Regions from separate parts of the Peribacillus sp. P4_C12 genome, predicted to be linked through region 1. Evidence: riboswitches for the same ligand, from Rfam matches in the RefSeq annotation. Region 1 holds a riboswitch; the other holds the start of a gene.
The links. Region 1 has a riboswitch for cyclic di-GMP ahead of AC1DUW_RS13460 (anti-repressor SinI family protein). Riboswitches for the same ligand answer to the same signal wherever they lie in the genome.

Region 2: it holds a riboswitch for cyclic di-GMP, as region 1 does, so the genes downstream of both, AC1DUW_RS07270 (anti-repressor SinI family protein) here and AC1DUW_RS13460 (anti-repressor SinI family protein) in region 1, are expected to answer to the same signal.

Annotation. Positions count from the first base shown of each region.
Region 1 is NZ_JBFUIB010000088.1:3,228-8,574, reverse strand. It holds gene AC1DUW_RS13480 (sugar transferase) at 1-594, opposite strand, end outside; gene AC1DUW_RS13475 (CpsD/CapB family tyrosine-protein kinase) at 612-1,241, opposite strand; gene AC1DUW_RS13470 (YveK family protein) at 1,228-1,971, opposite strand; gene AC1DUW_RS13465 (acyltransferase family protein) at 1,994-3,175, opposite strand; cyclic di-GMP riboswitch class I at 3,963-4,044, shown strand; gene AC1DUW_RS13460 (anti-repressor SinI family protein) at 4,051-4,203, shown strand; gene AC1DUW_RS13455 (hypothetical protein) at 4,941-5,078, shown strand.
Region 2 is NZ_JBFUIB010000025.1:10,087-15,433, forward strand. It holds gene secA (preprotein translocase subunit SecA) at 1-1,029, opposite strand, end outside; gene AC1DUW_RS07265 (helix-turn-helix domain-containing protein) at 1,470-1,793, shown strand; gene AC1DUW_RS07270 (anti-repressor SinI family protein) at 1,943-2,083, opposite strand; cyclic di-GMP riboswitch class I at 2,120-2,206, opposite strand; gene AC1DUW_RS07275 (hypothetical protein) at 2,304-2,582, opposite strand; gene hpf (ribosome hibernation-promoting factor, HPF/YfiA family) at 3,075-3,632, opposite strand; gene fliT (flagellar protein FliT) at 3,888-4,229, opposite strand; gene fliS (flagellar export chaperone FliS) at 4,229-4,630, opposite strand; gene AC1DUW_RS07295 (flagellar hook-associated protein 2) at 4,657-5,347, opposite strand, start outside.

The sequences.
Region 1 (5,347 bases):
CAAAATCTTGATTTCCATAGCAAGTGAGCGGTGTTGAATATAATATAGGTCGAAATTCAACTTTTCTTTTGGTGTTAAATCATAACCCCCATTTACTTGGGCCCATCCAGTTATGCCTGGTTTAACAAATAAACGATTTTTAAAGCCAGGCAAAAACTTATCAAATTCCTTATAGAAAAACTCTCTTTCAGGCCTTGGACCAATGAGTGACATATCTCCTTTTAAAACATTAATAAGTTGAGGAATTTCATCAATGCGGGTTTTTCGTATAAATGCTCCTATTCTTGTAACTCTAGAATCTTTTTCACTTGCCCATTGTGGCCCATTTTTTTCAGCATCTAAACTCATGGAACGTAATTTAATCATATTGAAAGATATTCCATTTAATCCCAGTCGTTGTTGACAAAAAAAAGGGGAACCAGTTGAGTCAATAGGGATAAGAATACAGAATAAAACTAAAATAGGTGTTAAAAGAAGTAACATAAAAAATGAAATGATAAAATCTATTGAACGCTTTAAAGTAAAATATGATGATGTCGGTATTGGTTTTATCAGTATTTCTTCCTTTCCATCAACTCTAACCTTTGAATCCAATGGTTACCCTCCTTTATTCATGAAATGATCATTGTACCGGTTATTTCATGTTTGCCCCTTTCAAATTGTGTTTTCACATTCACAATCTTTTCTAACTTATCTCTTCCTTCTTGTATCGCTAAAATAATGCCATCACAATGTTTCGCTATGATTTGTGCATCAGGTTTGTTTATACTATCTGAAGTATGAAATAGAATAATATCAAAATGCTCTTTCCACTCCTCAATTAAGGAGGGAAGGGTCTCTAAAGTTAATAATGTCGTTGGCTCATACAGGACTTCACTTGTGGGTAAACAGAAAAGACTATCCTTTATATGTATAGCATGATCCCTATTTTTGGGGTGCTCACCTAAGAGCAAGTTGGTCAAACCAAATGAATTATCGATATTAAACACATGATGTAGAGAAGGTTGGCGAAGATTAGCATCCACTACCAGCACTCGTTTACGCTGTTCAGAAAAGGCAAGGGCTAAGAACGCGGTTGCATTAGCTATATTTTGTGAATGTGTAAGTGATGTAACCATTAATAGTGAATCTTCTTTTTTGAGATTGGATTCGATATTGTTACATATCGAATAAAATTGTTCTTTATTGTTGACATCATTTAGATAAAAGGATTGTTTCCTTGTGAATTTAATAGCCACCATGTTCACCTCGTTCCGTAGAGGATAATGTCTGATAAGGTGTTTTCCGTTTTTTGTTTTTCATTTTTGTATTTAAGTTCACTCTTCCTAACAATGGAAGTCCAAGACGCTCAAGCTCACGATCGCTGTAAGCCGCATCATCAAAGTGCTCTCGAAGAAGTGCTAAACCTATTCCAGCAAAAAAACCTATTACGATGGAAATGGCTATAATAAACTTTGGTTTTGGAAAAAGAAGTTCTGCTTGTTCCATTTCGTTATCATTAAGAATATTAATCTGTTTTACATTTGCAAACTCTTTAAATTTAGTTATGGACTGCATTGCGACAGCCTGTGCAATGGCTTTAGCTGATTCAGGATTAGAATCTTTGACAGTAATAATAATAATCTGCGAATTATCTCTATTGGTAATGGAAACTTGCTTGAGTAACTCATAACTTGAAGTCTTTAGGTTTAACGAATCTTTAACTCCTGTCATAATTTGTGGGCTTTTAATGATATCCATGTACGAAAGAGCCAACTGTCTGTTTTCTTGCACTTTATTTATGGAAGTTTCCTTTTCTCCCATACTTAAAGATCCTGCCAGAACTTGAGTTGAGTACTGATAAGTTGGTTTCATAATGTACATGGACGAAAAAATAACGAAACCAGTAATACAAAGTGTAGAAAGTATAATGATTACTATTCGCTTTTTTAAGATACGTATAAAATCTTTAATTTTTACTTTTTCATTCATCTATTTCACCACTGGTAAGCTTTTACCCTATTTTTCTTTTTACAGGTTTAGGGTTCACGGATATTTCTGTTACTGGTTCTTTTCTTCTAGTAATATACGATCCAAGGTTCATGCATGGTTTTTCAACGAATACATACGCCAATGAAGATAGTAAAAAGGAAAAGAAGAAGGAAAACATTAATATCAAGCCGGTAGGCAACTTATCATAAAATAGGTACATGAATGAGAATAACGAGATGAGATGATACAAATACAGACTATAAGAAATTTTACCGAGAAAAGTAAGTGCTTTAGACCGTAATAATGATGAAAGTTTTAAGGAAGATAAGCTCATAATCATAAAGATACAAACACCACACGATACAACATAGTCCCTGAAAATATAATTGTTTAATAAATCTACTTCACCAATTATTCCTTCGTACATAAAACAAATAAATGCGATCATCAGTACTATAATTTTTACAGTTTTTTTCATTTTGGAAGTATAGTTAAATAGGTCATGGCGATACTTCGCTAATATTGCTCCCAATAAAAAAATAGTTATGTAGTGGAAACTCAAAAGACTGCTAGTTATGTTCAAATTAGAACCAAACAAATATAAAACTATAGTTGATGAAAAACTTAAAAAAATAAGCCAAAATAAGGAGTATTTAAGCTCTTTGCGAATAAATAAAAGTATCAAAAATGGAAAAATGATCGAAATCCTCATTTCGTGAACAAGAGACCATATAACATTGTTATAGGCGTCAGTATTGTAACTTCCGATAAACAAAAGATGTTGTAATAATAGAGCTGGTGTGTCTGATACGGTCCAGGATTTGCTAAACCAGTTACTAATAAACGGCAAATCATTATGGCTTAAAAGCATTTTAGCCAATATAGCTATAATTATTGCTACTAGATATGGTAAATAAATTCGAAAAACTCGTTTTATTAAGTATGTAGGATAATGGAATTTCGCATTATTAATAGATAAATACAAAACAAAACCACTTAATACAAAGAATAGAATGACAGACTCATTGCCGCTACTGAAAAAAAGTCTTAGAGGAGTTTCCTTGAATAAATAGAATATGAAGGGACTGCTTGAATCATACCGATAACTTGCATATGATGGGTATATCATCATATAATGCCCAATTAATACTATAAGTGCAGCTAATCCTCTTAGTGAGTCTAATTCCTCATATCTACTAGACATATTCCCCCTCCATAAGAACCGTTTTTTTTATAATATAGCATTTGTTCGTTATAAAGTATAGTTAGTTCTCTAAAACAGACAAAGGTAGACAAAAATAGACAAAAAAAGTAAAAAGGTGAACCATGGTATCCTAATCTATAAGCAAATTATTAGGGGAAGTTTAAATTTGAATCTACAAGGAAATTCCGGAAAGCTGGTAAATTTCAATCTTCTTGGAATTTGAATTTAAAAAACTTTAAAAAAGTGTAACTGACCAGTTGGTATTTAGGGGAGGTTATATAAGGGATATACAGTTGTTCATTCAAAGTCAGTTTTAAAGTAAAGTGGGGGACGGACAAAACTGTTTATGTCAAAGGTTTATATATAGTAGTTTTTTTATGTTTAGTATATAAAGGAAGAGAATTAGTTATAGCCTGTCATTAGACTAAAGAATATAGACCTTAAGATTATTAAGAAGATATTTGAATTACTTACTAATTAAAACTTTATCGAATAATGTTATAAAGTAATTAATAGTTATCTATTAACAATTGTTAACTTATTAAGTATAATTAATCTCAATATAGTAATTGAAAAGTAAGGACGCAAACCCCAGTTCTAAGGCATTTGCTAGGAGGCTGGTTTACCGCAAAAAGGATGAAATGAATTTATGCCTTTAATTCAAATGAGAGAAATCTGGACACACATTAAATTAATTTGAGTTAAGCTTTTTAAATCAGATAATGGAAGTGTCTTCATCAAGGTTTTTAATCACCATCGTAAGAAGATTATGTAAAATGTTCAATACTCCTGAGAAGGGCAAACCTATTGAAAAGTAGGGACGCAAAATTACAGGTCTAAGGCTATGCTAAGACGGCTGTGTTACCACAAATAGGGTGAAAAAAGAAGATATGCAGAAAAAAATGGATGCTGAATGGGTTTATTTAATTTTGGAAGCAAAAAGTTTAGGGGTTTCCATTCAAGAAGTGCGAGATTTTATTCAGAATGAACAGAACTTGAATAATCAGCCTCATAAGAATTGGAATTAGAAAAACAATAAGATACATATACTTTGAAGGGCTGTTATTCAGCCTTTTTTTTATGAACTGGATTCTACTTTTACCTTTTGTTATAACTTAAAAGCTTGCGGATGATGCGATCTTTTATCAACAAAACTATTCATTTTCGTGGGATGATACCTAAGAGTTTCTTATAGATTAGAACAATATATTGTTAGTTCCCTATAGTATTGTTAGGAAATTGTAAGTACCAATATTTCTATAGAATATTCGGTATAATTAGATATTTTTCCTGACTAGAATGTTCCGGCTCTAAGACTTTTCAACAAGTAGTAAAATATTTAATAAAAAATTAGGATAATAAGTATATAGTACTATTGTAAGCGTTTTCTTATTGGATTAATATGAAGAAGGTAGTGAGTACAAAGAAGCGGTATTATTTAAGAACAGTAAATGGTTTAAACAAATTACAGCCCTGAAAACAGTTCTTTAGCAACAGATAGAGATAGAAAACTTTTTAATGGTGAATGAAACCTTGGACAGTTTAATAGGGTAATTGGTATATTAGAATATTTTGGAATAATGTATTTTGTATGATTTATAGTAGACTATAAAGTGACGAATAGATATAAATGCCCAACAAAAAATAGTGAATAATCACTTAATATTTTTGTGTATTTGACGATACTAAAGTATAAAGATCAAGCTAATAGGACTTCGCAGTAGGCGATGTCAAGCTGCCATCAAAATACGAGGAGAATAATTTGATGACAAAAAATAAATATATTACGTTCGAGGAAGTTTATGAAAAGAAAGAAAGAAGCAAGAAAATTTTTATTGGGTCTTATATTACTATTATTTTAATCTTGATTTCATTATTGACTTTTTTTCTTGGTCGATCATAAGGTGTTTATCAAATAGGGCTGAGAAATCAGTCCTTTTTTGATTTCATTTTCTTTTGTTTTTTACAGCTAATGAACTACAAATATTCAACTGATGATATTAATAATCCGTCAATTATGAACTTTTTGTGATCATATCTTTTAATATTTCTTTAAAAATTCTGATTTAACCCTTTTTGGATTTATTCCGCTTGCTAATGCACTTTTTATATGTGATTATCAATTAAAAGAGCTATATTCCTTATTTTAGAAAAATAGGTTTAGTACAACTG
Region 2 (5,347 bases), on a different contig from region 1:
AAGGCCCTCTTTTGCTTCAATTGCCTGATGAAGACCTTCACTATAACGACGGCCCTTCATTAAACGGCCAGTGAATTGATCAACGATGACAATCTCGCCATCTTGAACAACATAATCCACATCCAAATGCATGGAAACATGCGCCTTCAAAGCCTGATTAATATGATGGTTTAAGGTAACATGGTTGATATCGAACAAGTTATCGATATTAAATGCTCTTTCAGCACGGTTCATACCCTCTTCGGTCAGCTGAACACCTTTTGTTTTTTCATCATACGTATAGTCCGTTTCTTTTTGTAACGTCCTCACAAACGCATTTGCTTGGATGTAAAGCTGCGCCGATTTTTGCGCTGAACCAGAAATAATCAATGGCGTTCTCGCTTCATCAATCAAAATCGAATCGACTTCATCGATGACAGCAAAATGCAACGGACGCTGTACCATTTGTTCTTTATACAAAACCATATTGTCACGCAAGTAATCAAAGCCTAACTCATTATTCGTGCTATAAGTAATGTCAGCATTGTAGGCAGCTTGTTTTTCTTCTTTAGAATGACTGTTCAAATTCAACCCAACAGTCAAACCCAGGAAATCATACAATACACCCATCTCAGTTGCATCACGGTGCGCCAAGTATTCATTGACAGTCACGACATGCACACCTTTACCAGTAATCGCGTTTAAATAAACCGGCATGGTTGATGTTAATGTTTTACCTTCCCCCGTTTTCATCTCAGAGATGTTTCCATCATGAAGTGATGCCCCACCCATGATTTGAACACGGTAAGGATACAAACCAAGAGCTCGTTTTGCCCCTTCACGCGCAACCGCAAAAGCTTCAACAAGCAAATCATCCACGGTTTCCCCGTTTTGATAACGCTCCTTAAACTCCTCTGTTTTGGCGCGCAACTGCTCATCCGATAACGCAGCTGTCTCATCAGCCAGCGCTTCGACCTGATCAGCGACTTTTTCCAGACGCTTAATTTCTCGCTTATTCGGATCAAAAACTTTATTTAATATATTAAGCATTCAATAACGCTCCTCTATTATGGTAATGATCATTCAATAACACATTCATATAAGTAAGAAGAAACACACCTTCTGTTAATACTAATCCAAGCTTAATTTTAACACTTCTATTCTAGAGGTACAACTTCATGTCACTCTATGTCTATGGACCTGAATTCAGTTCTTACGAAAAACATTGGATAAAAGAGGGGTAAAACTGTTAAAATAGAGGGAAGTAGCAAAAGTACATTACACACTCCCCACTTTTCACATGAGTCTTTAGCAAGACAAACGAAAATGCGAAGTAAACAGTAACCTTCTATCAATAGATATTTTGGGTCCCTCTATACTGATAGTCAGTTGAAGCAATCTAGCTTTTCAGGCTTCCTATTCCTGTGATTTTATGTGGGTTTAAAACTTATAAATCGAAGATAAATAGAACATGTTTCGAGGTGGTATTGTTGATTGGTGAACGTGTAAAAAAACTGCGAGAAGAAAAGAAAATGTCAATGACTGAACTAGCCGATAAAGCCGGAGTAGCAAAGTCATACTTAAGTTCGCTCGAGCGTAACTTACAAACGAATCCTTCTATTCAATTTCTCGAAAAAATCTCTGCTGTACTTAACATTCCTGTAGATGCCCTTCTTTACGATGCGCCAAATAAGGAATCCTTGGACACTGACTGGATGAAAATTGTTGAGGAAGCTATGAATTCTGGCGTTTCAAAACAACAATTCAGAGAGTTCATTGAGTTTAATAAATGGAGAAAAGATAAAGAAGAATAGATGAATTATAAACTATCTACACAAACATAAATAGTACTGATCTATCAAACTAGTATTGGTAGAATTTTAGAAAATAAAATAATCCCTATAGACAGCTATGTTGTAAATCAACTGTTTATAGGGATGTTTTTTTCATTCCTTTTTGGTTCTTAGTTTTCATTGTTCTCCTCTAGTGACACATTTAGATTCTCTTTTTTAAAAAAAGCACTAATTTCTTCTTTCTTTAAACCCAATTTCCTAGCTTCTGAAATCAACTTCACCCATTCTTGATCCACTTCCACGTTAACCACCTCTTTTATCCTCCTAAAATACTACTTGTATGTATTTCAGGCAGACCAGCCATCTTAGCATTAAGCAAACTTAGGCCTGTGCCTTTGCGCCCTCATCTTTCGCTGAGCTTGCCTTTGTCAGGGTAATTATTACAAAAACTATATTATTATGTTATTATAGCGAATATTCACTCCAAATATTGCCACTTTATGTCGCTAATTTACCACAATGTATAACTTTTTATCGACAAAATATTACAAAATCAAGAAATCCATGATATTTTTTGTCTATTTCATGTACAAAACAAGATGGTTCAAATGATTCACGTTCTTTTTTTATAAAATTATAAACATTGCCCTTCTTATTCAAACGATGAGGCATATTAATTCTTTCCATAATAAGTGCATCAAAGGCTTTTTGCGCAGACAGGTCCTCACCGCAGGTCGGACAAAGCCAACCTCCATATTCTGCACTGCTAAAAGACGCTCTATGACATGTATAGCAATTTTTCTGATACAAAAATCCAACTCCTCTGCACCATAATCAAATTGTTTTATATAAATAATTATTGTTCTTTTTAAAGAACTTTAATCCGAGTATAGTACAATAGGAGGGGTTATTTAAATAGGTATAAATGTCTATTTATCTTATTAAAGAACATAAAATGTTCTTTTTAAAGAAAATACAATACATTCCATACTTCATTGTGTTTTTTAGAGAACAATGAAATCCCCAGGAGCCAACCAATTAATCGATACTATTTGATACCTTGTTTTCAACAGATGAATTTTACTTATTATCACATTATCAAAACACTTATCGAATTGCCGAAAAATATTTAAGGAAAAAGGAAGGAAATATAAACAACCATTGACTTCTATGGTTGAAATCGATGGTTATTTTTCCAGAGCTTATCGAACTCCTTAGCCCAAATGAACATTGCAATGGATAGAGTAAAATGTAAAAAGCACAACCCATAGTCTGGGTTGTGCTTTTGTTTATAGATTCATATTAACTAGGTTCAATTAATCCGTAGCGCCCATCTTTACGACGGTACACAACGTTCGTTGTATTTGTATCCGCATTAGTGTAAACGAAGAAACTGTGACCAAGCATATTCATTTGCAGAATCGCTTCTTCACTATCCATTGGTTTCAAATCAAAGCGCTTATTGCGGACTACTTCAATATCAGTATCATCTTCAAATTCATCCACCACTTCATCAATTTCCGTATTAAAGGCGAACGCCTCAGGAGTTGTTGATAAGTTGTTACGGAATTTACGATTGACTTTCGTTTTATGTTTACGAATTTGGCGTTCAAGCTTGTCATTAATCAAGTCAATAGCAGCATACATATCCGCATTTTCCTCTTCAGCGCGAAGAACCAAATTCTGCATAGGAATCGTCACTTCGACCTTGGATGTATTATTGTTAACTTTCAAATTCACTAACACATTTGCATCTGGTGTATTGTTAAAATATCGTTCTAACTTGCCAATTTTCTTTTCGACGTATTCTCGAATTGCTGGAGTTACCTCAATGTTTTCACCGCGTACGTTGTAATTCATAAAGTGAGTCCTCCTTAAATTAAGACTATACAGTTAGATTCTACAATACCCCTCCGGTTTCCTTTAGAAACACATCATGAAATATGTCGAAATTTTGAAACAATTGTCGGAAGGTTAGGAAAGGGTTGATGTCTGCCCTAGCTTTATTATAACAAATACAAAGCTATAAAGAAAAAATTAAGCCCTTAATATTTACAGAAAATTTAAAAACAATTAACATTAAAACTGTTTGCAATTAAAACGGCTGATTAATATCTAATTTCTTTTATCGTAGAACACGCCATCTGTGGATAATGATTGATAAGGGTTCACATATTTATTAGTAGATTCTTTTTTGAGACTTAGCTGTTTAATATCGCGTTGGATTTCTACTTTTTGTTCTTCTAGGAGTTGTGAAACTTTTTCGTTGAGTTCGATTAACTTCTTCCCTAAATCCTGTTCAGAATCAGAAAAAGGCGGTTGAATCCCTGCCATCAACTTCTCCCGCTCCTCAAGTAAGGCCTCAACCTTTTCAATTTTCCGGTCCCGATCCTGCTCATTTTCCAACGTCGAAAGCAATTGGTTCGTTGCCTCATAAAAATGTTGAATAGCTCCCATTATGCTTGACCACTATTGGCAAATTGCTTCTGGCGGTTCAACTGAATAGCTTCCTTCCATGTATCACGAAACTCCATGACAAACCCTTCAACCTCTTCTAAAATATCCAGATCACTTTTAATGTTGGCTTCAATCAAGCGTCGATTCAAATAATCATAAAGGGACATTAATTCCTTGGATATAGCCAAATCCATTTTTAATGTGACCATTAGCTCCTGAATGATTTTTTGCGCTTTAATTAAATTCGTGTTTTTTTCTTGAAAGTTTTTTTCCGCAATTGCTTTTTTGCTCAATGTAATAAACTTAAGGCATCCATTATAAAGCATTAACGTAAGTTCACCTGGAGAGGCAGTATTCACCGAATTTTGTTGATAAGATTGGTAGGGATTATTGATTGCCATCATTCAAACTTCCTTTCTAAAGTTGCTTAGCTGAAATACTGAGATAGGCTGCTGCTTTGACTATTCGCTTTCGAAATCGCTTTCTCCATGGCTGTGAATTGATTATAATAGCGGGTTTCTAAAGCCTTCAGCTTGTCTTGCCAACTATCTATTTTCGTATTGTAGCTATTTAAGAGTTTTCCAATCGTGAAAGTTGAATTATTAACAGAAGTCGCTTTACCTGCTTTATCTTGGATATTAGTCATCGTCGCTTTGATATCAGCCCTCAACCTTTTGGCCAATCCCATTTCACCACTTGTTTCTCCTGATTTCATAAACAAATCATAAATTTTGTTTGGATCCTCTGAAATAGCAGCACGCAGTTTTTCTTCGTTAATGGTTAGCTTACCACCTTCAAGATAGTTACTTGTAGTAGTTATTCCAATTTCACTTAATGAGTTGACGGAGTTGCTTCCACCAACAGAGGTATATAGCGAGGTCCGCATTTTCGTAAGAAGACCCGCTAACATAGAATCTCCCCGAAGTGTCCCACTCTTTGCCTTCGTTTCCCACAGTTTAATTTCATCCTCAGTCATGTCTTTCCTTTGTGCCGTGGTCAACGGTTGGTATGCACGGTACTTTGTTTCATCTGTCTTCGTTTTGATGTTAGCAAGTATCTCGTTGTACTTATTCACAAACTGGGTAACAGTATCTAGAACTGCGTCTACATCTGAGGTA